DNA from 4 places in the Streptomyces sp. NPDC051218 genome. Region 1 is predicted to be linked to each of the others. Evidence: riboswitches for the same ligand, from Rfam matches in the RefSeq annotation. Region 1 holds a riboswitch; each other region holds the start of a gene.
What was found. Region 1 has a riboswitch for cobalamin ahead of ACIBCK_RS05745 (ABC transporter substrate-binding protein). Riboswitches for the same ligand answer to the same signal wherever they lie in the genome.

Region 1 (7,388 bases):
CCGAGGACGCTGCCGAGGACGATGACGGCGACGGCTCCGGCGGATGCGCCGGAGGAGACGCCTAGGAGGAACGGGTCGGCCAGGGGGTTCCTCACGAGAGCCTGGAGGACGGTGCCGATGACTGCGAGCCCGGCGCCGACGGCTGCGCCGAGCAGGACCCTGGGCAGCCGCACGTCCAGCACGATGGTGCGGAACGGGGAAGGTTCCGCACCTCCCGTCAGGATCTCCAGGACGTCGGCGGTGGGGATGCGGACGGAGCCCAGGGCCAGGCCCGCTACGACCGCTGCCGCGAGGGCTGCGCAGAGCGCCGCGATGACTGTCGCGTAGCCCACTCGTCTGCGGGTTCGTGTGGCCCTGGCGGGGCTTTCCCCAATCCCGCCCCTTCCCGGCTGTGACATTTGCGGCCCTGCCGCGTGGGGGGCTCCGCCCCGGACCCCGGACTGGTTGCCGTCCATCACCGGCTCCGCCGAGTTCGTCCTCAAACGCCGGACGGGCTGAAATGCCCGGCGGACGGGCTGGATTCTGCCCTTCACAGCTGATCCGCCAGCTTCCCCACCGCCGCCGGGGCCCGTACCCCCACCACCGTGTCCGACAGCGGCAGTACCGCGAAGCGCTTGTGCTTGATGGCGGGGACGTCCGCCAGGACCGGGTCGTCGAGGAGGCGCTTCTTCTTCTGGGCGACCGTCGTGCCGCCGTAGTCGAGGATCACGATCACCTCGGGCTTGCGGTCGACCACCGACTCCCAGGACGCGTCGCCAAAGGACTTGTCCAGGTCGGCGAAGACGTTGCGGCCGCCCGCACGTTCGATGATGTCGTTGCCGATGCCACGGCCGCCCGCCGTGAACGCCGTCTTGTCGCCGCTGTCATAGACGAAGACGGGGACGGGCTTCGACTTCGCCTCCGTCTGCGCCAGTTCGCGCTTCGCCGCGGCCACCCACTTCTCCGCCCGCGCCCGCACCCCGAACGTGCTGCCGACCTCGCGGACCTCCCTGTAGACGTCGTCCATCGAGACGGGCTTCTTGGCGCAGCCCTCTACGTTCAGGCGGCTCTCCACGCCGGACTTCGCCAGGGCCCCGCGGCTGCGGCCCTCGCCCGCGAGGAAGGCGGACGCGTAGCCGCCGTAGACGAAGTCGGGGTTCGCGGCCAGGAGTTTCTCGTACGAGGGGTACTCCTTGGCGAGGACGGGGGTGTCCGCGTAGGCCTTCGCGTACTTCGGCAGGACCTTGTCGTCCAGGTACGCCGTGCCCGCGATGCGGTCCTTGAGGCCCAGCTCCAGCATCACTTCCGTGACGTGCTGGTTCATCGTGACGGCGCGCTTCGGCGGTGCTTCGTACGTCGTCTTCACACCGCAGTTCGTGACCGTGTACGGGAAGCCTGGGGCCTTGGACTCCGGCTTCGAGCCGGTGCCGTCGGAGGACGAGCACGCGGCGAGCGGGGCCAGCAGGGCCGCGGCAAGCAGCAGACGTATGGGGCGGGACATGGCTGAGCTGCCTCCTCCAGGGGATTTCCGCGTCCCCTGCGTCGTGGGAGAAGAAGGCGGCAGGTCAGTTCCTGACTGCCCCACCCGCGAAGGGTGGGGTCACAGTGGCGGGACCGTGCCGGATTCGCACCGGCTTCCTGGGTCCTGCCGCCTCAAAGGTGAAGCTCAGTATGCCTGGAGGATCAGTACGCCTGGACGACCTTCACCTCTTCCTCGGTGACCTCGCCGTCCACGATCCGGTAGGAGCGGAACTGGAAGTCGCCCGCGTCGTCGGTGTCGGCCGTGGAGACCAGGACGTAGTGGGCGCCCGGCTCGTTGGCGTACGTGATGTCGGTGCGCGAGGGGTAGGCCTCGGTCGCCGTGTGCGAGTGGTAGACGATCACCGGCTCCTCGTCGCGGTCGTCCATCTCGCGGTAGAGCTTGAGGAGGTCGCCCGAGTCGAACTCGTAGAACGTGGGCGAACGCGCCGCGTTCAGCATCGGGATGAAGCGCTCGGGGCGGCCGGTTCCCTCCGGGCCCGCGACCACACCGCAGGCCTCGTCGGGGTGGTCCTTGCGCGCGTGCGCGACGATCTGGTCGTGGAGGGCCTGGGTCAGGGTCAGCATGGCAGCCAGGATAAGCAGAAGGGCCGGACCGTACCGAAGAGTGGTACGGACCGGCCCACATGCTGGGATCGAGCGGGGATGACCTGGCGGTCAGGACTTGATCGCGTCCTGCTTGTCGGCCTCGCCGCCACCCGTCGACTGCGTGTCGTTGCGCTTCTGCATGACCAGGTAGCCGACGCCGAGGATCAGCGCCCACACCGGAGCGGCGTAGAGCGAGATCCGCGCGTCCTTGTCGATGCCCATCATGACGATGACCATCGCGATGAAGGCGAGCGCGAACCAGCTCGTGTACGGAGCTCCCGGCGCACGGAAGGTGGACATCGGCAGCTCGCCGCGGTCGGCCTTGCGGCGGTACTTGATCTGACAGATCAGGATCATGATCCAGGCCCACATGCCGGAGATGGTCGCGAAGGAGACGACGTAGTTGAACGCCTCGCCCGGCCACTGGTAGTTGATCCAGACGCCGACCAGCATCAGGGACGCGGAGAAGGTGGTGCCGACCAGCGGAAGGCCGTTCTTCGTCAGCTTGGTGAAGAACTTCGGGCCCTGGCCGTTGAGCGCGAGGTCGCGCAGCATGCGGCCGGTGGAGTACATGCCCGAGTTGCAGGAGGACAGCGCGGCCGTCAGGACGACGAAGTTGACGATCGCGGCCCCGATGCCGAGGCCCATCTCCTGGAAGGCCGCCACGAACGGCGAGACGCCCGGCTGGAACGACGTCCACGGCACGACCGAGAGGATCATGACGAGCGCACCGACGTAGAAGACGGCGATGCGCCACGGCACGGTGTTGATGGCCTTGGGCAGGACGGTCTTCGGGTCCTTGGACTCGCCCGCGGTGACGCCGACCAGCTCGACGGCGAGGAAGGCGAACATCACGATCTGCAGCGTCATCAGCGTGGAGCCGATGCCGTTCGGGAAGAAGCCGCCCTGGTCCCACAGGTGGGAGACGGACGCGGTGTCCCCGGCGTCGGAGAAGCCGATGGTGAGGATGCCGGCGCAGATGAGGATCATGCCGATGATCGCGGTGACCTTGACCATCGAGAACCAGAACTCGAGCTCACCGAAGAGCTTCACGGAGATCAGGTTGGCGCCGTACAGGATGACCGTGAAGATCAGCGCGTAGGCCCATTGTGGAATGGCGTCGTGTGTCCAGTACTGCATGTACTGGGCCGCTGCCGTGACTTCCGTGATGCCGGTGACGACCCAGAAGAGCCAGTACGTCCAGCCGGTCACGTACCCGAAGAACGGGCCGATGAATTCACGCGCGTACTCCGAGAAGGAGCCCGACACGGCGCGGTACATGAGCAGCTCGCCCAGGGCCCGCATGATGAAGAAGATGACGAGGCCGGCGATGGCGTACGCCAGGATGAGGCTCGGACCGGCCTTGTGAATGGCCTTGCCCGCGCCGAGGAACAGGCCGGTGCCGATGGCACCGCCGATCGCGATCATCTGGATCTGCCGGGCGCCGAGCCCGCGCTGATAACCCTCGCCTGACGTGCCGGACGAACCGCCCGTTCCGCCGGCCTCATTGCCGTCGTGATGCTCTTCGACCTGCACTGAGGTCATGGTGACGCCTTTCTCCACGCTGATCCGTGCCCGCAGTCGCGTTGATGGCCACGGATCAGGTCCTGATCCCCCCGGATATGGATGGAGTGCTACCGGCGGTCTGCCGGCCCGAGCGCCATCGGTGACATGGGTGGCGTCACCGAGTGGTCGTGAAGATTTATCACGGCCGCAACAGTGATCGGTCGTGGCACGTGTGGCTCACACCACGAGAAGAACCGGACAAAATTCCCTTGACGCCTCAAAATCGGGCATTGAAGTGACGCGATCGTTATCCGGATTTGAGCGTCCGATGAGCGAACGCAGCGTAATCGCTGCTGCTTACACCGACTTTGCGGGCGACCGTGGCCGCTTCCGTGTGACTTCTAACCGATGAGGGTGGCGACCAGCGTCTCCTGCAGACCGCCGAGCCAGAGATAGGCCATCACCATCGGCTTGCGGGCGTCGGAGTCCGGCAGCTGGTAGAGCAGGTCCGTGTCCTCCTCGTCGGTCACCTCGAGGCGGGCGCCGATCGCGAGGCGGAGGTCGTTGAGCGCGCCGAGCCAGTGCCGCGACTCGTCGGCGGACAGCTTCAGGACGGCGCCGCCCTCACCCTTCGACGTCAGCGCGTCCAGGGAGCGGATCACCACCAGGGCGTCCTCGCGCTTCTTGGCCCGCAGGTCGTTCTCGGTGAAGCGCCTGAACTCCGAGGAGTAGGCCCGCAGTTCGTTCTCGTCGGCCTTCTCACTGCCGGGCCCGCCATAGGCGTCCGGAAGGAGTCGCTGGAGGACCGGGTCGGTGGGCGGCTCGCTGGGGCCTTCCGCGAACAGCTCCGCGAGCGGATCGTCGGGGGCGTCCTCGGCCGGGCCCGGACCGATCAGCTCCAGGAGCTGCACGGCAAGGGACCGGATGATCGAGATCTCGACCTCGTCGAGCGCGACGGCCGCGCCGCCCCCGGGGATGGGTTCGAATTGTCCTGGCATCAGATGCGTCGCTACTTCCGGTCCTGCTGGAGGGTGGCCCACAGACCGTATCCGTGCATGGCCTGTACGTCGCGCTCCATCTCCTCACGGGAGCCGGTGGAGACGACCGCGCGACCCTTGTGATGCACGTCCATCATCAGCTTCGTGGCCTTCTCCTTCGAGTACCCGAAGTAGGACTGGAACACATAGGTCACGTAACTCATCAAATTGACCGGGTCGTTGTGGACGAGCGTGATCCAGGGGACGTCGGGCTCCGGGACGGCGAAGGTCTCTTCGTCGGATTCCGGGCGGGTGATCTCTGCGGGAGCCGTACTCACTTGTCCCATGCTGCCACCCGCGAGGGGCCCTCGCACAAATGGACCCGGGAAATCGTCAGAGTGACGAGATGCGGGGTAGCATCCTTCGTATGAACACAGCGGACCTTGGGCTGCCGGTGGATGTTCCGTCGACCGCGCTCTTCACGGATCACTACGAGCTCACGATGCTGCAGGCCGCGCTGAAGGCCGGCACCGCCGACCGGCGCTCCGTCTTCGAGGTCTTCACCCGCAGACTGCCCGAGGGGCGCCGCTATGGAGTGGTCGCCGGCACCGGCCGCGTCCTGGACGCCGTGGAGAACTTCCGCTTCGACGCCGACGTCATCGGCTTCCTGCGCGAGCGCCGTGTCGTCGACGAGGAGACCCTCCAGTGGCTCGCCTCGTACCGCTTCAGCGGCGACGTCTGGGGCTATCCGGAGGGCGAGGTCTACTTCCCCGGCTCGCCGATCCTGCGCGTCGAGGGCTCCTTCGCGGAGTGCGTGCTCCTGGAGACCGTGATCCTCTCCATCCTCAACCACGACTCGGCGATCGCGGCCGCCGCCTCCCGGATGGCATCGGCCGCCGGTGAGCGCCCGCTGATCGAGATGGGCGCGCGGCGTACGCACGAGCTTGCGGCCGTCGCCGCCTCGCGCGCCGCGTACGTCGGCGGCTTCACGACCACGTCCGACCTGGCCGCCGGGTTCCGCTACGACATCCCCACGGTCGGCACATCGGCCCACGCCTTCACCCTCCTGCACGACAACGAACGCGACGCCTTCCAGGCGCAGGTGGACTCCCTCGGCCCCGGCACCACCCTGCTCGTCGACACGTACGACGTGACCGAGGCCGTCCGCACCGCCGTCGAGGTCGCCGGGCCGGAGCTCGGCGCCGTGCGCATCGACTCCGGGGACCTGCTCCTGGTCGCGCACCGGGTGCGGCAGCAGCTGGACGAGCTCGGGGCGACCGCGACGAAGATCGTCGTGACCTCCGACCTGGACGAGTACGCCATCGCCTCGCTGGCGGCGGCGCCCGTGGACGCGTACGGGGTCGGCACCCAGCTCGTCACCGGGTCCGGGCACCCGACCTGCTCGATGGTCTACAAGCTGGTGGCCCGCGCCCACTCGGCGGACCCGCACGCCCGCCTCGAACCGGTGGCCAAGAAGTCGCTCGGCGCCAAGTCGTCGGTGGGCGGGCGCAAGTGGGCCGCGCGCCGGCCCGACGAGCACGGGGTCGCCGAGGCCGAGGTGATCGGCACGGGGGCCGTGCCGGTGGAGCTCGCCGACCATCAGCTGCTCGTCGAGCTGATCAAGGGCGGTGAGGTGGTGGCGCGCGAGCCGCTGGACACCGTGCGCGGCCGGCACGCCGAGGCGCGGGGCCGGCTGCCCCTGTCGGCCACGCAGCTGTCGAAGGGCGAGGCCGTCATTCCGACGGAGTACGTCTGATCGTGCTGATTGTGCGCCGGAGCGGAGAGGGGGTGTTCGAACGCCCTCTCCCGCATCGCGTTCGAAGTCTCTACGCTCGGTTCATCCGGCCGAGTCCCCTCTCCCTCCCCCAACGCCTACGAGTCTTGCCGAGCCGAAGGACACCCGATGCGCCGCGCTCTGATCGTCGTCGATGTGCAGAACGACTTCTGCGAGGGCGGCAGCCTCGCGGTCGCCGGGGGTGCCGATGTGGCCGCCGCGATCACCGAGCTGATCGGCCAGGCGCCGGCCGGCTACCGGCACGTGGTGGCCACGCGTGATCACCACATCGACCCGGGCGACCACTTCTCCGACCGGCCGGACTACGCCCGCTCCTGGCCGCCGCACTGCGTGGCGGGGACCGAGGGGATCGGGTTCCACCCGAACTTCGCGCCGGTCGTGGCGTCCGGGGCCATCGACGCGGTGTTCGACAAGGGGGCCTACTCGGCCGCCTACAGCGGGTTCGAGGGGGCCGACGAGAACGGCGTCCCGCTGGCGGACTGGCTGCGGGAGCGGAAGATCACCGACGTGGACGTGGTGGGCATCGCCACGGACCACTGCGTGCGCGCCACGGCGCTCGACGCGGCGCGCGAGGGGTTCACCACGGCGGTCCTGCTCGACCTGACCGCGGGGGTCGCGGAGGAATCGACGGAGCGGGCTCTGGAGGAGCTGCGGGAGGCAGGCGTCGAGCTGACAGGGAAGCCGGTGGTGTAGCCCCGCAAGGGACGCGAGCCCCGCAAGGGACGCGAGCCCCGCAAGGGACGCGAGCCCCGCAAGGGACGCGAGCCCCGCAAGGGACGCGAGCCCCGTAAGGGGCGCGGGGAACTGCGCGATCAGCCCCCACCGGGCCTGCGGGGAAGATCCGAGCGCGTTCGAGCCAGCGAGCCCCCGCGGATCAGACCCCTGAAGGGCTGGCCTCCGGCCGCCCGGGTCTCTGACCCTGAAGCGCCTGCCGCTTCAGGGCACGAATCGGATGCCAGAGCTCAGCGGCAGCGTCCGGCGACGTACGCCATATCAGCCCGTCC
Region 2 (7,388 bases), on a different contig from region 1:
CCCGGCCGGGCACGCTGTTCATCGACTGTTCGACCATCGACGTCGCCGACGCGCGGGCCGCCCACGCGGCCGCCACCGCGGCCGGGATGCGAGCGTTGGACGCCCCCGTCTCCGGGGGAGTGGTGGGCGCCGAGGCAGGCACCCTCACCTTCATGGCGGGCGGCGGCGGAACCGAGTTCGCCGAGGCCGAACCGCTCCTGACGGGCATGGGCAGCAAGGCGGTGCACTGTGGCGGTCCGGGCGCCGGTCAGGCGGCGAAGATCTGCAACAACATGATCCTGGGCGTCTCGATGATCGCGGTGAGTGAGGCGTTCGTCCTCGGGGAGAGCCTCGGCCTCTCCCACCAGGCCCTGTTCGACGTGGCCTCCACGGCGTCGGGGCAGTGCTGGGCCCTGAGCGTCAACTGCCCGGTGCCGGGCCCCGTTCCGGCCAGCCCCGCGAACCGCGACTACCGCCCCGGATTCGCGGCCCCGCTGATGGCCAAGGACCTCGGCCTGGCGGCCAACGCCCTGCGGGCGGCGGGCATCCATGCCGAACTAGGCCTGAAGGCGGCGGAGTTGTACGCCGCCTATGCCGAAGGGGCTGGAGCGGACCAGGACTTCTCCGGGATCGTCACCACCATCGGCCAACACGCCGCACGAGACGGGGAGGACAGCGCATGACCAGGACCACGACCACGGAACCGTACGAGACGATCCGCGTGGAACGAAAGGGCCGCACCGCGCTGCTCACGCTCGACCGGCCCAAGGCGCTCAACGCGCTCAACCTCCAGGTGATGAACGAGATCGTCGCCGCGACAGAGGCCCTGGACCGGGACCCCGACATCGGCTGCGTCGTCCTCACCGGATCGGCGAAGGCGTTCGCGGCCGGCGCCGACATCAAGGAGATGCGGCCCCGGAGCTACCTGGACATGTACCTCAGCGACTGGTTCGCGGCCTGGGACCGGCTCGGGGCGCTGCGTACGCCGACGGTCGCGGCCGTGTCCGGCTACGCGCTCGGCGGCGGCTGCGAGCTGGCGATGCTGTGCGACATCCTGCTGGCCGCCGACACCGCCGTGTTCGGGCAGCCCGAGATCAAGCTGGGTGTCATCCCGGGCATCGGCGGCTCGCAGCGGCTGACCCGCGCGGTGGGGAAGGCTAAGGCCATGGAGATGTGCCTGACCGGGCGCACGATGGATGCCGCTGAGGCCGAGCGGGCCGGGCTCGTCTCCCGGGTGGTGCCCGCCGGTGAACTCGTCACCGAGGCGCTCGCCGTCGCGGAGAGCGTCGCGGAGAGCGTCGCGGGGATGTCCCTGCCCGTCGCGATGATGGCGAAGGAAGCGGTGTCCCGCGCCTTCGAGACGACCCTCGCGGAGGGTGTCCGTTTCGAACGCCGTCTGTTCCACGCCGTGTTCGCGACCGAGGACCAGAAGGAGGGGATGGCCGCCTTCATCGAGAAGCGGCCTCCCGGGTTCACGCACTCCTGAGGGGCGCTGACCAGGGGCGTACGCCCCTGGTCGTGTGCGCTCGCGTGTGCCACAGGTGAGGCGGTCCCGCAAGTTGTCAGTTGGCTCGATCGCGCACTAAGGTCGCCACGCCTTGGTGCTCGGGAAATCCGGTGTGATGCCGGTGCGGCCCTCGCCACTGTGATCGGGAAGTCCGGCTCCAGCCCTCGCGGCAGCCACTGGGTACTCGCGTACCCGGGAAGGCGGAGTCCGGTCGGTACGACCCGTCAGCCAGGAGACCGGCCAAGGCGCGTTGTCCATCCACGAGGTGCTGGAGAGGGTCTGCTTAGCCATGCACATAGCCGAGGGTTTCCTCCCGCCGGCGCACGCGATCGCCTGGGGCGTAGCGTCCGCGCCGTTCGTCGTCCACGGAGTCCGCTCCCTCACCCGTGAGGTCAAGGAACACCCGGAGAGCACACTGCTCCTGGGCGCCTCGGGAGCCTTCACCTTTGTCCTTTCCGCGCTGAAGATCCCATCCGTCACGGGCAGTTGTTCGCACCCGACGGGGACCGGGCTCGGCGCGATCCTGTTCCGGCCGCCGATCATGACGGTGCTCGGCACCATCACCCTTCTGTTCCAGGCGCTGCTGCTCGCCCACGGCGGGCTCACCACGCTCGGCGCCAACGTCTTCTCCATGGCGATCATCGGGCCCTGGGCCGGATACGCCGTCTACCGCCTCCTGAAGCGGTACGACGTGCCGCTCATGGTCGCCGTGTTCTTCGGCGCGTTCGTCGCGGACCTGTCCACGTACTGCGTGACCAGCGTCCAGCTCGCCATGGCCTTCCCCGACCCCGGCAGCGGATTCATCGGCGCGCTCGGCAAGTTCGGCGGCATCTTCGCCGTCACGCAGATCCCCCTCGCGGTCAGCGAAGGACTGCTCACCGTCATCGTGATGCGGCTGCTCGTGCAGTCCAGCAAGGGGGAGCTCACGCGGCTCGGCGTACTGCTCCAGGGCAAGCGGCAGGCCGATACGACGAAGACGGCCGGTACGACGAAGACGGGCGATACCACGGAGACGGCCGAGACGGCCGAGACGACCAAGACGACGGAGACGGGGGCCAGCGCCTGATGAGCCGGAACGCGAAGATCAACACTCTGCTCCTCCTCATCGTCGCCGCGCTCGCGGTGCTGCCGTTGGCGCTCGGCCTCGGGGACGACGAGAAGGAGCCGTTCGCCGGGGCCGACGCCCAGGCCGAGACCGCGATCACCGAGATCAAGCCGGACTACGAGCCCTGGTTCTCGCCGCTGTACGAACCCCCGTCCGGGGAGGTCGAGTCGGCGCTCTTCGCGCTTCAAGCGGCGCTGGGAGCGGGCGTCCTCGCGTACTACTTCGGTCTGCGCAAGGGACGCCGCCAGGGCGCGGAGATCGCGCGCGCCGAGGGGGCCGGCACGGAGAAGGCCGCCACCGATAAGGCCGCCGACGCGGAGAGCGGCCGGGCCGAGACCGAGCAGGTCTGACCCCGCGTGCTGCCCATCGACGCGGCGGCGCACAGCAGCCGCTGGCGCCGCCGCCACCCCGTGGACAAAGCCGTGCTGGGGCTCGGCCTCACCGTCCTCGCGGTCTCCCTGCCGCCCTGGCCGGGCGCCGCCCTGGTGCTCGTCGCCGCGCTCGCCGTGCTGCTCGGGCCCGCCGGTGTGCCGCCGCGCAAACTGTGGCGCGCCTACCGCGTACCGCTCGGCTTCTGCGTCACCGGCGCCCTGACCCTGCTCGTCCAACTCGGCGGTCCTGGAGGGTCCTTCACGCTCGCCGAGGGTGGGCCCGCACGGGCGGGCGGACTCCTCCTGCGCACATCGGCGGCCTCGCTCGGCGTCCTGCTGTTCGCCTTCACCACACCTCTGTCGGACCTGCTGCCCCGGCTGGTCAGGGCAGGTGTGCCGGCGCCGGTCGTCGACGTGGCTCTCGTCATGTACCGGATGAGCTTCCTGCTCCTGGACTCCATGAGCCGGATCCGGCAGGCGCAGGCCGCGCGCCTCGGCCATACCACCCGGGCCGCCACGTGGCGCTCCCTCGGCGGCCTCGGCGCCACCGCGTTCGTGCGGGCCTTCGACCGTGCGGGCCGGCTCCAGGCCGGGCTCGCCGGACGGGGGTACGACGGAACCCTGCGGGTGCTGGTGCCCGACGCCCGGATCTCGCGGAGCTTCGTGGCCGCGAGCGCCGCCCTCCTCACGGGCCTCGCGGCCCTCACCTTCGTACTGGAAAGGCTTCTTCCATGAGCGAGCCCGGCGCTCCTCGCGAGCCGAGCGGGACCTCGGGGTCCCTGGTCGCTCTGCGCTCCGCTTCCTACGCGTACGAGGACGGACCCACCGTGCTCAGCGGCCTGGACTTCGACGTCACCGAGGGCCGTGCGCTGGCGCTCCTCGGCCGCAACGGCAGCGGCAAGACCACCCTGATGCGGCTGCTGAGCGGCGGCCTGCGCCCGGACCAGGGCGAGTTGACGCTCGGGGGCGCCCCCGTGACGTACGACCGCAAGGGCCTCACTCGGCTGCGCACCACCGTTCAGCTCGTCGTCCAGGACCCCGACGATCAGCTGTTCGCCGCATCGGTCGAGCAGGACGTGTCCTTCGGGCCGCTGAACCTGGGGCTGCCGGACGACGAGGTGCGCGTCCGCGTCGCGGAGGCGCTCGCCGCGCTCGACATCAGCGCCCTGGCGGACCGCCCCACCCACCTCCTCTCCTACGGCCAGCGGAAGCGGACGGCCATCGCGGGCGCCGTGGCGATGCGCCCCCGCGTCCTGATCCTCGACGAGCCGACCGCGGGGCTCGACCCCGACGGCCAGGAACGCCTCCTGGCCACCCTGCAAGGCCTGCGGGACGCCGGGACGACCGTGGTCATGGCCACGCACGACGTGGACCTGGCCCTGCGCTGGGCCGACGATGCGGCACTGCTCACCCCCTCGGGAGTGCGCACAGGCCCGGTGGCGCGGATGCTCGCCCACCGTGAACTCCTCGCCCAGGCGGGCCTGCGCCTGCCGTGGGGGATCGCGGTCACGGAACTGCTGCGGACGAAGGGCCTGCTGACGGGGGTCGGCGAAGGACCGTGCACGCCCGAGGAGTTGGCGGCTCTCACGGCTTCGGTGGTGCCCGGCGTATCAAGGGGCTGACCGGCTGCGGCCGGGCAGCAGCGTCACGGCCAGGAGGGGGATGCCGGCCAGGGCGAGCCACGGTGTCCAGGGCGGGAGGCCTGCGTCCAGGAGCGCGCCCGTTGCCGCGCTGCCTGCCAGGACGATCAGGCCGGAGACCGAGGACAGGGCCCCGGTGTAGAGGCCCAGCCTGCCGTCGGGCGTGAGGTCGGGGACCCAGGCGCGGGCGGCCGGGGCGACCAGCATCTGCCCGAGGGTCAGCAGGACGACGAAGGACGCGGCGGGCAGCAGACCGGCCACCCCCGTCAAGGCGGCAGGCCGCGCGGCCGCCACCACGGCGAACCCCACGGAGATGAGTACGAGCCCGGCCGCCATGGAGCGCCGCTGGTCGAGCCGCCCCGCCGCCCAGTGGGTGACGGGGAGCTGCGTGGTCACCACCAGCAGGGAGGAGAGGGCGAAGAGCCAGGCGAGCGGCGCCTGCGACCCGGCCGTGCGCTCCACCTCCTGGGGGAGGGCGAGATAGAGCTGGTTGTACGCAAGGAGATAGGCGCCGTAGGCACAACACACCGCCAGGAAGCGGCGGTTGCGCAGCATGTCACCCATGCCTCCTCGTACGCGGACCCGCTCACGCCCCGGGATGCGCTGGGGCAGCAGCCACAGGTGCCCGGCAAGGACGAGGACGAAGACCCCGGCGCCGCCCAGACAGACGGCGCGGAAGTCGACGGAGAGCAGCAGGGCGCCGATGAGCGGACCGAGGAAAGCGCCGGCCTGGCCCGCCACGGTGAGCAGGGCGAGGACACGGGTACGCGGGCCGCGGCCCGACTCCTCCCAGAGCACCGCCTGCCGTGCGACCTCGGATTCCACGGCGGGGGAGAACAGGGCGGCGGCGAACCCGATCAGGAGCACCGCTGCGATGACCGACCACGTCTGCTGCGCGTAACCGAGCCAGGCGAAACCGGCGATCCGCAGCACGCAGCCGGTGAGCACGACAGGCCGTACGCCGTACCGGTCGGTCAGGGCGCCGCCCACCACGAACAGCCCCTGCTGGCTGAACGTCCGCAGGCCGAGCACGAGACCGACCAGCCAGCCCGCCATGCCGATCGCCGCACCCAGATGTTCGGCCAGGAAGGGCAGCACGGCGAAGAAGCCGATGTTGAAGGCGAGTTGGGTCAGGATCAGCAGGCGGAGCAGCGGCGAAAGCTGCGGCCAGGTGCGTGCGGGCCGTGGGCGCTTCGCGGTCCGGAGCCGGGTGGGCAGGGACAGCTGACGTCGATCGCTCACCGGGCTGCCGTCCCGGCCGAGGTCAACTCCCGCTCGGTGGACCGTACGTCGGCCGTGGGAGAGCGTTCATCGGGTCGGCCCTTGCGTCGCAGCCGCCGGGGGACCGGTACCCCGCCCGCCGCCGTCACCGCGAGAGCGCCGAGGAGAGCGAGCGCGGCCGCCGGCGCGAGCAGGGCCCAGGGGGCGCGTTCGGCGTAGGGCTGGTTCTCGGCGAGCAGCAGCCCCCACTCGGGGGACGGTGGCTGCGCGCCGAGGCCGAGGAAGCCGAGGGCGGCGATGGCCAGCGCGACCGCGGGCAGCCGTAGCAGCGCGTGGCGGGTGACGGGCGGCAGCACCGCGGGCAGCAGATGGTGCCGTAGCTGGTGCCGACGGCCCGCGCCCAGACTCCGTGTCGCCGTCAAGTGCAGCGTGGCGCGCTCCTGGAGGAGCAGGGCGGCGGTATGGGCGGCGAGCGGAACCCACGCGACGGCGGCCACGGCGATCGCGGGGGTGGCCGCTCCGCTGCCGGCGACCCCCGCGATCAGGAGGCCGGCCAGGGTGGGGGGTATCGCGTTGAGCGTGTCGAGAAGGGGGCCGGAGAACCGTGGCAGAAGACCGAGCAGGACACCGGCCGCCAGGGCGAAGGCGCTGATCCCCAGGGCCAGTGCGATCGTGTGGAGCGCGCCGTGGCCGACCCGGGCCAGGACATCGCGCCCCAGGGCGTCCGTGCCGAACGGGTGGGCCAGGGACGGGGCCTGGAGCCGGGCCGCGGTGTCCAGGGCGAGCGGGTCCCGGGCCAGGCTGAAGAGGATGATGCCGAGGAGGACACCGCCGTACAGGAGTGGCAGGCGGCTGGGCGCGGGGCGCTCGGGAAGGTGCAGCGTCGGAAGGGCTCCGTCGCGCAGCGCGGGGCCGGTCGTGAGCCGGGACGCGAGGCGGAAGAGACCGCCCGCCACGGCGGCGAGCAGGACGAGCGCGAGCGTGCCTGCCTGGAGCACCGGCAGATCCTGTGCCACCGCGGCCTGGAGAGTGGTGCGGCCGAGCCCGGGAATGTCGAAGACCTGCTCCACGGCGACCGCGCCACCGGTCAGGCCCACGACGAACAGACCGACGTTCGGCAGCAGTCCGGGGAAGCAGCGGCGCAGCGCCTGGCGCGCGATGCGTCCGTGCGGGATGCCGCGGGCCGCGGCGGCCCGCGCCCAGGGTTCGGCGAAGGCGCCGGGCAGCAGGTCGTCGAGGAGCCGCCCGAGCAGCGCACCGGCAGGCAGCCCGAGCGAGAGCGCCGGCAGCACGAGCCACTGGGGCCCGTACCAGCCGAGGGCGGGCAGCCAGCCGAGCTGCACACCGACCACGGTGGCGAGCACCGACGCGGTCAGGAACTCGGGCAGCGTGGCCACGACCGCGGCCCCACCGCCCGAGCGCCTCCGCCCGGAGAGCCTGCGCCGGGAGCCGAGCCACAGGGTGCGGGCGCACACCGCGCCGGCCGTCACGACGGCCACCGCAAGCGCCGCCGACATGAGCAGCAAGGAGACACCCAGAGCCTCGGTCACGGGGGGCAGTACCGC
Region 3 (7,388 bases), 760 kb from region 1:
CTCACCCTGCCCGTCCTCGCGGTCTCCGTGGAGGGCGACACCTGGGCCCCGGCAGCCGCCCTCGACCACCTCGTCGGCAAGGTGCCCGCGGCCCGCGTCACCCGCCTGCGGTACTCCGTGCGGGAAGCGGGCGCCCGCCTCGACCACTTCGTGTGGACGCGGGCGGGCGGGGCGCTGGCCAAGAGGGTGGCGGCGTGGGCGGTCGCGGGCGGAAGCTGAGGTCGGGCACACCTCGTGCCGGGCCACCAGGGGGGCACTAGGGGCCCGCCAGGGTCCCCAGGGGGCCACCAGCGTCACCCGTTCGGCGTACCCCGCATGCGTACGCGCCGGTCGCGGCATTGGCTGCTCCTGAGGGGAGGCTGTAGCCGGGGGCCGCCGACGGGCCGACGGAGAGGGGCGAGGGCGATGACCACTCCGGACGAGCGCGCCCGCCAGGGCAGGGCCGCCCGCAAGCGCGCCTCCCGCTCCTCGCACGGCGCGTGGATACCCTCCGCCGACCGCGCCGACCCGGTGGCCGTCCTCGAACGGCAGGGCGCGGACCGCGTCCAGGAGCTGCTGCCCATCCGGTACGCCCGCATGGCAGCCTCACCTCTCGCCTTCCTGCGGGGCGCCGCCGCCGTCATGGCGGGGGACCTCGCCGTCCAGTGGAACACCGGCCTCACCGTCCAACTCTGCGGCGACGCCCACCTGCTGAACTTCGGCCTGTTCGCCTCCCCGGAACGCGCCCTGCTCTTCGACCTCGACGACTTCGACGAGACCTGCCCCGGCCCCTTCGAATGGGACGTCAAACGCCTGGCCGCCAGCATCGCCGTCGCGTCCCGCGACAACGGCCACCCGGGACGCGGCACACGCGAGTCGTGCCTCGCGGCGGTGGCGGCGTACCGCTCGTCGATGAGGCGTCTGGCCGGACTCGGCGAGCTGGCGGTCTGGTACGAACGGACCGACACGCACGACCTGTTGCCCCTCATCCGCGCCACCCGCCGCCGCAAGCGCGCCGCGGCCACCCTGGACCGGGCCCGCCGCCGCACACACCTGCAGGCGCTCGGCAAGCTGACCGAAACCGTGGACGGCGTCCGCCGCATCATCCACGACCCGCCGCTCATCGAACCCGCGGCCGCCCCGGAACTCGCCGCGGTCCGCAAGATCTTCGGCGACTACCGCTCCACGCTCTCCGAGGAACGCCGACTCCTCCTGGACCGCTACCACTTCGTCGACGCGGCCCGCAAAGTCGTGGGAGTGGGCAGCGTCGGCACCCGCTGCTTCATCGTGCTCCTCGCCGGGCGCGACGCCGACGACCCGCTCTTCCTCCAGATCAAGGAGGCGGCCCGCTCGGTCCTGGAGGAGCACCTCCCGCCAGGACCGTACGTCCACCCCGGCCACCGCGTGGTCGCGGGCCAGCGCCTCCTCCAGGCCGCGAGCGACATCTTCCTCGGCTGGATGACGGGTCCCCAGGGCCGCGCCTTCTACTGGCGCCAACTGCGCGACATGAAGGGCTCCGCGGACGTGGAGACCATGTCCCCCGCGCAGCTGCGCTCCTACGCACGCCTCTGCGGCACGGCCCTGGCCCGTGCCCACGCCCGCTCCGGGGACCGCGTGGCCATAGCCGCCTACTTGGGCGGCTCCGACACGTTCGACCGGGCGATCGCGGACTTCGCGCTGCGCTACGCCGCGCAGAACGCCCGGGACCACGCGGCCCTGACCGAGGCGATCTCCTCGGGCCTGGTCGACGCGGCCACCGGGACCGGCTAGCGGATCTCGTCCGGGACCACCGTCAGCCACCGCTTGTCCGCGGTGACCTGCTGGCCGAGCTCCCGCTGCCGGTCGGCGTTCTCGCGCTTCATCCCGTCGAGTTCCTTCATGTAGTCGTCCTTGCGGTTGACCCACACCCGCGCCCCGCCGTGCTTCACGTCCGCCGAGTGGAACAGCATCGGACCGTCGCTCTTCGGGGTGTCGCCCGCCACCAGAACCGGCTTCTTCCACGCGTCGATGTACGTGCTGATGGCCGCGGGCTTGCCCTGGTACCAGGTCAGCGGCGCCCACAGGTTCGGCGTCAGCTCATGCCCCGCGAGCTTCTTCTCGTCGAAGCGGCCCTCCGCGACCTCCTTGCGGGAGCTGGTGACCTCGCCGGTCTTGCGGTCCTTGAGCTGCAGGCCGACACCGATGACGTTCTCGGGCTTCACGTCGTAGCCGTACTTGGGGTCGGACAGGACCATGCGTACGAGGTCCTCGCTGGCCGCGCTGACGACGTAGACCTCGATGCCGTGCCCCCGCAGCGACTTGTAGAGCTCCTGCATGCCGGTGAAGAACTCGGGCGTCTTGACCTCGGTCTTCGTCAGCTTCCCGTCCTCGTAGTACTCGGCGGGGATCGGCTTGTCGTGGGCGAGGAGCTCGTCGACGTACCCCTTGAGCTCCTTCAGCGTGAAGCCGGAGAAGATCTGCGCGGCCCACGGGTAGCAGACCTGGTCGTCGACCTCGCAGAGCCGGTTGTAGTAGCTGTAGAGGCTCTCCTTGTGCTTCGCCGTGTCCTTGAAGGGGATGATCTTCAGCGACGGGTTCATCGACTTGCGGGTCAGCACCCCCTTCATCTCCAGGAAGGGCAGGAGGGACTCCTCCAGGTCGTTGCGGTACGTCGTGTTGTCCGCGTCGAAGACGGCGTACGCGCCCTTGTCCTCGTTCTTCGCGATGACCTTGCCCAGCTTCTTCGCGACCGGCTTGGGCCAGTGCTTCAGCTCGGCCGATGCCTTGGCCGCGGCCTTGGCCGTCGTCGCGGAGGCGTCCGCCGCCGTCGCGTCCGCGTTCGGCCAGAGCGCCGTACCCGCGAGTACGGCCGCGGTGAGCGCGCCCGCCGTGCCGATGACGGCCAGCTTGCCCTTTGCCTTTACTGCCATGGTTCCGTGCCCCCTGAGAGCGGTCTGCGCCCCGTCCGGAGCGGCGGGTCATCGTATGAGGTCAGGCGGCGGATTCCCATGATCGGTATCACTGGGCGGAACGGGCATGGGACGCCCGTGCGCGGGTAGCCGAGTCGGACGTCCGGCAGGGTTCCGGGCCGGACGCCCGGCAGGCTTCCGGGCCTGCTTCGGAGCGAGGCCCATCGCATACTGGGAGGCATGGAGAGCGTCTCCCGGGAGTTCGTCCGGGCCGCCCCGCGGCTCGACGGCATGGTGGTGTCCGCCGTCGGCTACCGCACGCGGGGCGAGCTGCCCGGCCTGCACCGCGGCCTGCCGTCCCCGTACCTGACGCTGATCTTCTCGCTGGACGGCCCCGTCGTCACCGGCCACACCCCCGAACAGGCGGCCGGCCGCCACGCCACCCGCACGGACATCGTCGTCGGCGGCCTGCACCAGTCCCCGGCGTACGTCGTCAGGCCCGAGCACGAGGCGGGCATCCAGCTCGCCGTGCACCCGCTCGCCGCCCGCGCCCTGTTCGGCGTACCGGCCGCGGAACTGGCCGGCGAGCTGGTGACGCCGGGCGCGGAGGTGATGGGGCGCCGCGCCGCCGACGTACGGGAGCTGCTGTGCGAGCAGGGCAGTTGGGAGGAGCGGTTCGCCTCCCTGTCCGGCTACTTGAGGCAGCGCGCGGCCACCGAGGCGTCCGGCGGCTCCGTACGCCCCGAGGTCGCGGAGGCATGGGCCTGGCTCGCCCGGCATCGCGGTGTCGGCACCCTGCGCGGCCTCTCCCGGCACGTCGCGCTCAGCGAACGCCGCCTCACCACGCTCTTCCGCGCCGAGACGGGCCTGAGCCCCAAACAGGCGGGCCGCCTGATGCGCTTCCAGCGCGCACGCAACGCCGTCGTACGCCCGGTCGCGACGGGCGGCGCCCCCGACCTGGCCCGCGTCGCCGCGGACTGCGGGTACTACGACCACTCCCACCTGGTGCGGGACTTCCAGCAGTACACCGGGGTGAGCCCCAGCGGCTGGCTGGCCGAAGAGTGCCGGAATATCCAAGCCGGGAGCCATGGCGGGGGCGAAGGGTAGGGGGCATGAACACCACCGAGAAGCAGAACCAGCAGCCGCAGTCCGCTACCGCGCCCGCATCCGCCGGGCGCGCTCCCAGCGTCTGGCCGTCCCTCCAGGCCCATGACGCCCCCGCCCTGATCGACTTCCTGGTCGGCACGGTCGGCTTCCTGCGCACCGCCGTATACGAGGACGGCGACCGCGTGGCCCACGCCGAGCTCGACTGGCCCGAGGGCGGCGCGATCATGCTCGGCTCGTACGACGAGAAGTCCCAGGAGTGGTGCCTGAAGCCCGGCACCTTCGGCGCGTACGTCGTCACCGACCACGTCGACGACCTCTACCGGCGGCTCACCGCGGCAGGGGTCGAGATCATCCGTGAGATCGAGGACCAGCCGTACGGCAGCAGGGAGTTCGCGATCGCCGACCCCGAGGGCAACAAGTGGTCCTTCGGCACCTACCGCGGCTCGCCGAGGCCCGGGACGGCGGCCTGACCTGGCGGGACGGCAGCCGTTCTGACCTCGCGTGACGGCAGCCGTCCTGACCTCGCGTGATAGCTTGCGAGCGCCAGTCAACCCACACCAGGGCCAGGGAATCCGGTGCGAATCCGGAACTGACGCGCAGCGGTGAGGGGGAACGGGCGGGGCCACGGCCACTGGGCGTCCACGGACGCCTGGGAAGGCGCCCCGCCCGGCCGATCCCCGAGTCCGAAGACCTGCTGGCACCTCCGCCCGCACACCGGGCGGCGGAGGTGACGAAGCAGGCCAGGCTCCGCGTATGAGCCGTGAGACTCAAGGGATCTCGTGTCCTCAACAGCCCGTCGTGTCCGTGTGCCCGTCCGTATGTCTGCCCGTGTGTCCGCCCGCGTGTCCGTCCTCCTCGTCACGGCCGCCGCCGTCACGCTGACCTCGTGCGCGGGCGGCTCCACGGCCACCTCCACCGCGGACGGGAAGGCCGACGGCTACCCACTGACCCTCACCTCCTGCGGCAAGAAGGCGGAGATCAAGGCGCCGCCGCGGCGGGCGGTCTCCCTCGACCAGGGCTCCACGGAGATCCTGCTCTCGCTCGGCCTCGCGGACCGCATGGTGGGCACGGGCACCTGGACCGACCCGGTTCTGAAGGGCCTGGAGAAGGACAACGCGAAGGTCGAGCGGCTCGCCGACAGCTACCCCTCCTTCGAGAAGGTCCTCGCCAAGGAACCGGACTTCGTCACCGCCTCCTTCCAGGCGACGGTCAGCAAGGGCGGCGTCGCCGACCGCGCCAAGTTCGCCGAACTCGGCGTACCTGCCTACGTCTCGCCCTCGGACTGCGCCGGCAAGGACAACAGCGGCGACGGCGACGGCCGCCGCGTCAAGACGCTCACCATGGACACGGTGTACGGCGAAGTCCGTGACCTGGCAAGGGCGTTCGGCGTCGAGAAGCGTGGGGAGCGGCTGGTCGCGGACCTCAAGGGCCGGGTGGCGAAGGCGAGCGGGGCGATCAAGAAGGCCGAGGCGTCCGACACGACACTCCTCTACTGGTTCGCCAACTCCGACTCGCCCTACATCGCGGGCTGTTGCGGAGCCCCGGGCGTCATCACCCGAGAACTCGGCGTGCGGAACGTCTTCGACGACACCCACGAGGAGTGGCCCCAGATCAACTGGGAGACGGTGGCGGACCGCGACCCGGACGTCCTGGTCATCGGCGACCTCACCCGCAAGTCGCAGACGGCCGAGAGCGCGAAGAAGAAGATCGAGTTCCTGGAGTCCAACCCGGTCACCAAGAACCTGACCGCCGTGAAGAAGAAGCGCTATGTGCTGCTGAGCGGCCAGGCCATGAACCCGACGATCCGCACGGTGGACGGCGTGGAGCAAGTCGCGGACGCGTTGCGTGAGTTCGGGCTCGCCAAGTGAGGAAAGCCGCCCCGGGCGGCATACGTTCCGCCCTGCTCTGGACGGCGGGCCTCGCCGCCCTCGCCCTGTCCGTCGCGGTGGCCGTCACCATCGGCCCCGCCGACATCTCCGTACCGGACGTGTGGTCGGCGGTCGCGGCTCACCTCGGCTGGGGAGAGGCGCGGCTCACGCCCATCAGGGACGGCATCGTGTGGAACCTGCGCATGCCGCGCACGCTCCTCGCCGCGGTCTGCGGCGCGGGCCTCGCGGTCTGTGGAACGGTCCTTCAGTCCCTCCTGCGCAACCCGCTCGCCGACCCCTTCGTGCTGGGCGTCTCCTCGGGGGCGTCCACGGGCGCGGTCGCGATCGTCGTCCTGGGGGTCGGCGGGGGAGTGGTGTCGGTTTCGGTGGGCGCCTTCGCCGGGGCCGTCGTCTCGTTCGCGCTGGTCCTGCTGCTGAGCCACAGCCTGGGCGCAAGCGCGGACAGAGTGGTGCTCTCGGGCGTGGCGGCGATGCAGCTCTTCTCCGCCCTCACCTCCTTCGTCATCCTGACCTCGGGCGACGCGGAGACGACGCGAAGTGTCCTGTTCTGGCTGCTTGGTTCGCTGAGCGGAGTGGGCTGGACGGACGTCTGGCTGTGCGCGGCGGTGCTCTTCGTGGCGCTGGCGATCTGCCTGACGCAGGCCCGCACCCTGGACGCGTTCGCCTTCGGCCAGGACGCGGCGGCGACGCTGGGCGTATACGTGGCCCGGGTCCGGCTGCTCCTCCTCTCCACCACCGCCCTGCTGACGGCGGTCCTGGTCAGCAGCGCGGGAGCCATCGGCTTCGTGGGCCTGGTCCTGCCGCACGCGGCCCGCGCCCTCGTGGGCGCCGGGCACGCACGCCTGGTCCCGGTCACGGCGCTCGCGGGCGCGGTGTTCCTGGTGTGGGTGGACACGCTGGCCCGCACGGTCCTGGACCCCCAGGAGGTCCCCGTCGGGGTGGTGACGTCCCTGATCGGAGTTCCGGCGTTCGTCCTGGTCCTCTACCGCACGAGGAGGACGACATGAGCCGGCACACCGAGGACGACATGAGCCAGCACACCGGACCCGGCCTGCGAGCCGACCGAGTGACCCGGGAGGCAGGCGGCCGGCTCATCGTCGACGGAGTGACCCTGACCCCGCCCCCCGGAGCCACGGTCGGCCTGCTGGGCCCGAACGGCTCGGGCAAGTCAACGCTCCTGCGCATCCTGGCGGGCGTCCTGGCCCCGACGTCAGGAGTGGTCACCCTGGACGGCATGCCCCTGCGCGACGCGGGCCGCCGCACGGTGGCACGCAGGGTGGCGGTGGTGGACCAGGACGCCACCACGCAGGTCGAGCTGTCGGTGGAGGAGGTCGTACGCCTGGGCCGCATCCCGCACCGCAGGGCGTGGTCACCGCCGACGCCGGAGGACGAGGAGGCGGTCCGTCAGGCCCTGACCCGCACGGGCCTGACGGACCGAGCCACCCAGTCCTGGCACACGCTTTCCGGCGGGGAACGCCAACGGGCACAGATAGCAAGGGCGTTGGCCCAGACCCCCCAGGAACTC
Region 4 (7,388 bases), 1.2 Mb from region 1:
GCGCGTCGGCGCCGCTTCGCGCGGGCCCGTCGACCAGCGACGTCAGGCCGTCCGCGACCTTCACCGCGGCGCCCGGCTCGGCGAGCAGCTCCTTCTCGCTGAGCCCGAAGTGCTCGGCGAGGCAGGCCCGCAGACCGGGCAGGGCGTTCGCCTGACCGCCCCACACCTGAGAGGCCCGCAGGACGGCGAGCACCAGATTGACGCGCGCCTCGCCCTCGGGGCCACCGCCGAGGATGTGCAGTCCGTCGCGGATCTGCACGTCCTTGATCTCGCAGAGATAGCCGTCGATGTGCATGACGAACTCGTCGAACTCGACGTCGTCGGGCTGCTCGTCGACGTGCAGGTCGTGGTGGAGCTCGGCGGCCTTCACCAGCGTCCAGATCTGCGCGCGGACGGCGGGGGCCTTCGTCGGGTCCAGGTCGCTGACCAGCGCGTACTCGTCGAGGAGCTGTTCCAGCTTGGCCAGGTCCCCGTACGTGTCCGCGCGTGCCATCGGCGGCACCAGATGGTCCACCACCGTGGCGTGCCCGCGCCGCTTGGCCTGGGTGCCCTCGCCGGGGTCGTTCACGATGAACGGGTAGATCAGCGGCAGCTCGCCGAGCACCGCGTCCGGGGCGCAACCACCGCTCAGGCCAAGGCCCTTGCCCGGCAGCCACTCCATCGTGCCGTGCTTGCCCATGTGGACGACCGCGTCGGCGCCGAAGGACATCTCCAGCCAGCGGTAGGCCGCCATGTAGTGGTGCGAGGGCGGCATGTCGGGGTCGTGGTAGATCGCGATGGGGTTCTCGCCGAAGCCGCGCGGCGGCTGGATCATCACGACGACGTTCCCGAACTGGAGGGAGGCGAGCACGATGTCGTCGCCGTCCACGTACAGATTGCCGGGCGGCTCGCCCCACGCCTCCAGCATGCCGTCGCGCAACTCGGGGTCCAGCTTGTCGAACCACGCCCGGTAGTCGGCGAGCGGCACGCGCGCGGGGGCGGCGGCCAGCTGCTCCTCGGTGAGCCACTCGACGTCGTGACCACCGGCGTTGATGAGCCGGTGGATGAGCTCGTCGCCGTTGTCCGGGTGGCCCTCGACGACGTATCCGGCATCCCGCAGTGAGTCGAGCACCCGCACCGCCGACGCGGGGGTGTCGAGGCCGACCGCGTTACCGACGCGCGAGTGCTTGGTGGGATAGGCCGTGAAGACGAGGGCGAGCTTCTTCTCGGCGTTCGGCTTGTGCTTCAACTGGGCGTGACGCAGGGCGATTCCGGCGACCCGGGCGGCACGCTCGGGGTCGGCCACGTACACCGGTACGTCGTCGGGGCCCTGCTCCTTGAAGGAGAACGGGACGGTGATGACACGGCCGTCGAACTCGGGGATCGCCACCTGCATGGCGGCGTCCATGGGGGAGAGCGCGGCGTCCGACGCGTCCCACGTGGCGCGCGAGGAGGTCAGGCAAAGCCCTTGCAGGACGGGGATGTTGAGGTCGGCGAGAGCGCCGATGTCCCAGGCCTCCTCGTCGCCGCCCGCGCTCGCGCCCGAGGCGTGCGTGCCGCCCGCCGCGAGGACGGTGGCGACGAGCGCGTCCGCCTTCCCGAGGATCTCGTACAGTCCTGAGTCGGCACCGCGCAGCGAACCGCAGTAGACGGGAAGGGCGTTGGCGCCCCGCGCCTCGATCGCGTCGCACAGCGTGTCGACGAAGCCGGTGTTCCCGGAGAGCTGGTGCGCGCGGTAGAAGAGCACGCCGACCGACGGCCGGCCCTTGACGTACGCGCGCGAACCGTGCACCCCGTACTCGGGCATCTTCCGCGGCTCGGCGCTCTGCCGCTCGTGGGCGTCACCGGAGCGCGCGTGTCCCGCCGCCAGCACGTCCTCCTTGAGGAAGCGCGCCAGCTCGCGCAGATTCTCCGTGCCGCCCTCGACGAGATACCGCAGGGCCTCCGCCACGGACCCCGCGTGCACGGTCGACTCCGCCATCAACTCCGCGTCCGGCACGGCCTCGCCGCCTAGCAGCACCGTCGGGATCCCGGCGGCCTTCAGCCCCGCAAGCCCGTCCTCCCACGCCCGCTTGCCGCCGAGCAGGCGTACGACGGCGATGTCCGCGCCCTCGACCAGCGCGGGCAGCTCGGTCTGCGCGTCGACCCGGGTGGGGTTGCCGATGCGGTAGGGGGCGCCGGAGGCACGGGCGGCAAGGAGATCCGTGTCGGCGGTGGACAGAAGCAGGACGGTCATGAGGGTGCCCCCGGTGCGATGAAGGGGAGACCGGCGGGTGCGCCGGTCTCGATCAGGCTGAGCAGCGCGTCCGTGTCCGCGTGTTCTTCGATCAGGTCGCCGAGCAGATCGAGCTGCTCCTCGCGCAGTGCGCCGAAGCTGGTGTCGGGCGCGGGCACGAAGCGGCGCCCGGCGGCGTGGGCGACCTCGGTGAGGAAGCGGCGCCGGAACGCGTCCGACTCCAGGGAGCCGTGCCAGTGCGTGCCCCACACCTCGCCGACACGGCACCCTTCCAAGAACGGCTCGCCGCCCAGGACTTGAGCGACGCCGTGATGGATCTCGTACCCCTCGACGGGTTCGCCGAGCGCCTCGCCGACCGGTCTGGCGAGGGTCTTCTCGCGCGCGAACCGCACGCGTACGGGCAGCAGGCCGAGCCCGTCCACGGCTCCCGCCCGCGACTCGACGTCGTCCTCGATGTGCTCGCCGAGCACCTGGAAGCCGCCGCAGATCCCGAGCACGGGACGCCCCTCGGCGGCGCGACGCGCGATGGCGGCGGCGAGGCCGCGCTCGCGCAGCCACTCCAGGGCACGGACCGTGCCGCGCGTCCCCGGCACGATCACGAGATCGGCGTCGACCAGCTCTTCCGCCCGGTCCACGAACCGCACGACGACGCCGGGTTCGGCGGCCAGCGCGTCCACGTCCGTGAAGTTCGACATCAGCGGTACGGCACAGACGGCGACCCGCAGCACGTCCTCACCGACCGGGGGAGCGACCACGGACTCCCGCACGGCACCCCGCAGGGAGACCCGGAGCCCGTCCTCCTCGTCGATGCCGAGGCCGTGCTGGAACGGCAGCACACCGAACGTGCGCCGCCCGGTCAGCTCATGAAGCATGTCGAGCCCCGGTTCGAGCAGCGAGACATCGCCCCGGAACTTGTTGACGAGATACCCGGCGACCAGCTCCTGGTCCTCGGCGCTCAGCAGCGCCGTCGTCCCGAAGAAGGAGGCGAAGACGCCCCCGCGGTCGATGTCTCCCACCACGACCACGGGGAAGCGGGCGGCCCGCGCGATCCCCATGTTCACGATGTCCGTACGCCGCAGATTGATCTCCGCGGGGCTGCCCGCACCTTCGCAGATCACGGCGTCATAGCTGCCCCGAAGTTCCTCGAGGCATCCCACGACGGTCGACAACAACGCTTCCTGCCGCCCACCGTGGTAGCCGCGCGCGCTCATCTCGCCGACCGGCTTGCCCATCAGGACGACCTGGCTGCTGCGGTCGCTGCCCGGCTTGAGAAGGACCGGATTCATCAGCGCGGTCGGCTCGACCCGGGCGGCCTGCGCCTGCATGGCCTGGGCCCGCCCGATCTCGGCGCCTTCGCGCGTGACAAAGGAGTTGAGGGACATGTTCTGCGCCTTGAAGGGCGCGACGGAGACCCCCTTGCGCGCCAGCCACCGGCAGATACCGGCGGTGACGACGCTCTTGCCCGCGTCGGACGTGGTTCCTGCGACGAGCAGCCCACCACTCATGAGGCCCTGCCTTTCCGTAGCGTGCTCACGGCCGCCGCGACGCCGAGGGCGAGCAGCCCGACCCGCCGCGACAGCTTCACGGCCCGCTCGATGTCGGTGACTTCGACGCCCCGCCCGTCCCCGTTCAGGACAGGCCGGTGCTCTACCCGCCCCGCGTACGAGAGAGTCCCCCCGAGCCGTACGCCCAACGCCCCGGCGAAGGCGGCCTCGACGGGCCCCGCGTTGGGGCTCGGATGCTTGGCGGCATCGTCACGCCAGGCCCGCACCGCGCCGCGCGGCGCGTCCCCGGCGGCAGCCGCGAGCACCGCGGTGAGCCGGGCGCCCGGCCACCCCAGTACGTCGTCGAGGCGGGCGGAGGCCCACCCGTAGCGCCGGTACTTCACGGACTTGTGCCCGACCATGGCGTCGAGCGTGTTGACGGCCCGGAAGCCGACCAGGCCGGGGACCCCGCCAAGGGCCCCCCACACCAAGGCCCCGACCACGGCGTCGGACGTGTTCTCGGCGACGGACTCGACCACGGCCCGCGCGATGCCGTCGGCGTCGAGCGCCTGCGGATCGCGGCCGCACAGATGCGGCAGCCGCTCCCGCGCCACCTCGATGTCCCCGGCGGCGAGCGCCCCGCCGATGGCCCGCGCCTCACGCCCCAGCGAGGTGCCGCCGACCACGGCCCAAGTGGTCGCGGCGGTCAGCGCGACGGACGCGGCGCGCGCGTCACGTACAAGAGAAGAGGCCAGGACGGCGGCGCCGGTCGCGCCTCCGGCGCACACCACGGTGTGCAGGGCGCCCCACCCGCGGTGGTCACGCCAGAGCAGTCGCTCGACAGCGCTCGCGGCCCGCCCGAACGCGGCGACCGGATGCCCGCGGCGGGGATCGCCGAGGAACAGATCACCGAGGAGGCCGGCGGCGGCGCCGTACGCGAAGTCGCGATCGGCACGCATGGCTTCAGCCGGTCGTCGTGCCGAGAGGAGAGCTCACGCTCGGGAACTGGTCCGGCAACGGGCGGCCGCGCATGGCGAATGTCCTCACTCAGGGTGTCCGCGCCCTGGTTCGACGTGATCGGCGGCGAGAGTTCCTGGCTTCCGAGGAGTCAGCTCCTCGATGACAGTGGCGGGACCGCGCCGGATTCGCACCGGCTTCCTCTCCTGCTGCCGTATTGGCTCCGGCAGTCCACCACGGCCCGCGAAGGCCCGTCAACTCGCCGTTGACCTGCGACGGGAGAGTGTGCGGAGGCCCACATACGAAGGTGGGGTGCGGGACGCAGAAGCGTCCCGCACCCCACCTTGAAGCCCGGTCGTCAGGCGACGATCAGATAGATCCCGTACGCCACGGCCGCCGCGCAGAGCGCGAAGCACACATACGCGCCCGTGCGTGCCGCGGCGGCGGTGCCGCCCGCCGTGGACGCACCCGCGGAGGCTCCCGCGGTGGCGGCGCCGGACGTGGCCGCCTCGCGCTTGGAGAGGCCGACGATGCCGAGGGTGAACAGGCCCACCAGGGCCACCGTCACCGCGAGGCTGACTCCGAAGACGGAGCCGAGAGCTGCCCAGTCGATGTCCATGCTGACTCTTCCTTACACCGTGGCGGGCCGGGCGGGGTCCGCCACGGTGCTGGTCGGGGCCGCGATGGTGGCCTTGACGAAGTCGATGTCCGCGCTGGCCACGGCCGACCCGGTGGGGGGCGGTGTGACGGCGGCCATCGCGTTGGTCACGACGCCCACGGGCTCGGCGGCGGAGGAGCCGCCGATCTCGTCGTCGGCGACGTTCGTGTGGTCGACGGCGTTGCGCCGGGACAGCACCCAGATGACGGCGGAGCCGCCGATGAGGAGCGCGGCGGTGGCCGCGATGCCCCAAGGGCCCTGCTTGGTGAGGAACTCGGCCCCCGCGCCGACCAGACCGGCGGCCGGCAGGGTCAGACCCCAGGCGACGAACATGCGGGTCGCCGTGGACCAGCGGACCACGCCGCCCTTGCGGCCGAGGCCCGCGCCCATGACGGCGCCGGAGCAGGACTGCGTGGTGGAGAGCGAGAAACCGATGTGCGAGGAGGCCAGGATGACTGTCGCGGCGCTGGTCTGGGCGGCGAAGCCCTGCTGCGGCTGGAGGTCGGTGAGGCCCTTGCCCATGGTGCGGATGATGCGCCAGCCGCCGAGGTAGGTGCCGAGCGCGATGGCGACACCGGCCGAGACGATGACCCACATCGGGGGGTTGGCGCCCGGGTTCAGGACGCCGCCGGTGACCAGGGCGAGCGTGATGATGCCCATGGTCTTCTGCGCGTCGTTCGTGCCGTGGGCCAGCGAGACGAGGCCCGCGGAGGCGATCTGTCCGGCGCGGTAACCCTTGGCCGTGGCCTTGGTGTCGGTGTTGCGGCCGATCCGGTACGTCAGGCGCGTGGCCACCAGCGCGGCGAGACCCGCCACGAGAGGCGCGGCCAGGGCCGGGATCAGGATCTTGGTGACGACGGTGCCGCCGTTGATCGACGACCAGCCCATCGACATGACCGCGGCGCCGATGAGGCCACCGAAGAGTGCGTGGGAGGAACTGGAGGGCAGGCCCACCAGCCAGGTCAGCAGATTCCAGAGGATCGCGCCGACCAGGGCCGCGAAGATCACCTCTGTCTTCAGTCCGTCCTCGTTGACGATGCCGCCAGAGATCGTCTTGGCGACTTCGACGGAGAGGAAAGCGCCGACGAGATTCAGCACGGCGGACATGGCCACCGCCGTCTTGGGCTTGAGAGCGCCAGTCGAGATGGTGGTAGCCATCGCGTTGGCTGTGTCGTGGAAACCGTTCGTGAAGTCGAACACGAGAGCGGTAACGATCACGATCCCGAGGAGAAGCGTGATGTGTTCCATTTACCCAGGCTTCTGTTGGACGTCAGTGGCAATTGGAACGTAGGCAACCTTGGTGAACGGAAAGTGAACTGGGCCGGGCCGTGCGGTGACTCAATTCGGGGCGCCTTCGCTCCGGTTCCGCTTGTGCCGTGCCGGTGATCGACCGGAGCGGCGGCGGGAGGCCGGGCGGGAGGCCCGGAATCCCGGCTTCCCAGGGTGCCTCACCATCCCCGTGCACACCCCTCGGGGCGGCTCGGCGAGCCGCCGAAGAGATTCTGATCACCCGAGCCGCCCGGCCGACCGCGCCGGTGGATCGCGAGCCGCCTGGCAGGATCACGGCATGACGGAGCAGCGGGACGAAGGCCGGCGGGGCGCGATGGAGCGGGCGTGGGACGAACTGGTGGCGGCGGCCCGCAGAACGGTGGCGGACGGCCTGGTGGTCGGCACGTCGGGCAATGTCTCGGTGCGCCTCGGCGGCACGATCCTGGTCACCCCCAGCGGGGTCCCCTACGACCGGCTGGGACCGCGGGACGCGGTCGGCGTCGACACGGACGGCAACCGGCTCTTCGGTGAGCTCACCCCGACCAGCGAACTGCCCATGCACCTCGCGGTCTACCGCACCACGGACGCCGCGGCCGTGGTCCACACCCACGCGGTGCACGCCACCGCCGTCTCCACCCTGGTCCCGGAGCTCCCGCCCATCCACTACATGGCCGCCGCGCTCGGCGGCCCCGTCCGGGTGGCCCGATACGCGCCGTACGGCTCGGACGAGTTGGCGCAGAACATGCTCCGGGCCCTCAGGGAACGCACCGGCTGCCTGCTGCAGAACCACGGCACCATCACGTAC

Region 2: another riboswitch for cobalamin. It lies ahead of ACIBCK_RS24665 (energy-coupling factor ABC transporter permease); the one in region 1 lies ahead of ACIBCK_RS05745 (ABC transporter substrate-binding protein).
Region 3: another riboswitch for cobalamin. It lies ahead of ACIBCK_RS02370 (ABC transporter substrate-binding protein); the one in region 1 lies ahead of ACIBCK_RS05745 (ABC transporter substrate-binding protein).
Region 4: another riboswitch for cobalamin. It lies ahead of ACIBCK_RS00330 (cobalamin biosynthesis protein); the one in region 1 lies ahead of ACIBCK_RS05745 (ABC transporter substrate-binding protein).

The regions. Positions count from the first base shown of each region.
Region 1 is NZ_JBITEU010000001.1:1,270,070-1,277,457, forward strand. Features, by position in the region: gene ACIBCK_RS05740 (FecCD family ABC transporter permease) at 1-398, opposite strand, end outside; gene ACIBCK_RS05745 (ABC transporter substrate-binding protein) at 530-1,480, opposite strand; cobalamin riboswitch at 1,525-1,673, opposite strand; gene ACIBCK_RS05750 (Mov34/MPN/PAD-1 family protein) at 1,663-2,085, opposite strand; gene ACIBCK_RS05755 (amino acid permease) at 2,176-3,651, opposite strand; gene ACIBCK_RS05760 (DUF2017 domain-containing protein) at 4,014-4,610, opposite strand; gene clpS (ATP-dependent Clp protease adapter ClpS) at 4,622-4,936, opposite strand; gene ACIBCK_RS05770 (nicotinate phosphoribosyltransferase) at 5,017-6,345, shown strand; gene ACIBCK_RS05775 (isochorismatase family protein) at 6,493-7,077, shown strand; gene ACIBCK_RS05780 (hypothetical protein) at 7,259-7,388, opposite strand, start outside.
Region 2 is NZ_JBITEU010000008.1:247,154-254,541, reverse strand. Features, by position in the region: gene mmsB (3-hydroxyisobutyrate dehydrogenase) at 1-662, shown strand, start outside; gene ACIBCK_RS24670 (enoyl-CoA hydratase) at 659-1,465, shown strand; cobalamin riboswitch at 1,562-1,746, shown strand; gene ACIBCK_RS24665 (energy-coupling factor ABC transporter permease) at 1,776-2,552, shown strand; gene ACIBCK_RS24660 (energy-coupling factor ABC transporter substrate-binding protein) at 2,552-2,941, shown strand; gene cbiQ (cobalt ECF transporter T component CbiQ) at 2,948-3,697, shown strand; gene ACIBCK_RS24650 (energy-coupling factor ABC transporter ATP-binding protein) at 3,694-4,584, shown strand; gene ACIBCK_RS24645 (MDR family MFS transporter) at 4,573-5,820, opposite strand; gene ACIBCK_RS24640 (ABC transporter permease subunit) at 5,841-7,388, opposite strand, start outside.
Region 3 is NZ_JBITEU010000001.1:506,942-514,329, reverse strand. Features, by position in the region: gene ACIBCK_RS02395 (alpha/beta fold hydrolase) at 1-219, shown strand, start outside; gene ACIBCK_RS02390 (DUF2252 domain-containing protein) at 406-1,749, shown strand; gene ACIBCK_RS02385 (haloacid dehalogenase-like hydrolase) at 1,746-2,888, opposite strand; gene ACIBCK_RS02380 (helix-turn-helix domain-containing protein) at 3,108-3,974, shown strand; gene ACIBCK_RS02375 (VOC family protein) at 3,980-4,444, shown strand; cobalamin riboswitch at 4,502-4,688, shown strand; gene ACIBCK_RS02370 (ABC transporter substrate-binding protein) at 4,793-5,842, shown strand; gene ACIBCK_RS02365 (FecCD family ABC transporter permease) at 5,839-6,870, shown strand; gene ACIBCK_RS02360 (ABC transporter ATP-binding protein) at 6,891-7,388, shown strand, end outside.
Region 4 is NZ_JBITEU010000001.1:59,201-66,588, reverse strand. Features, by position in the region: gene cobN (cobaltochelatase subunit CobN) at 1-2,215, opposite strand, end outside; gene ACIBCK_RS00335 (cobyric acid synthase) at 2,212-3,720, opposite strand; gene ACIBCK_RS00330 (cobalamin biosynthesis protein) at 3,717-4,658, opposite strand; cobalamin riboswitch at 4,766-4,908, opposite strand; gene ACIBCK_RS00325 (hypothetical protein) at 5,015-5,275, opposite strand; gene ACIBCK_RS00320 (anion permease) at 5,288-6,562, opposite strand; gene ACIBCK_RS00315 (class II aldolase/adducin family protein) at 6,882-7,388, shown strand, end outside.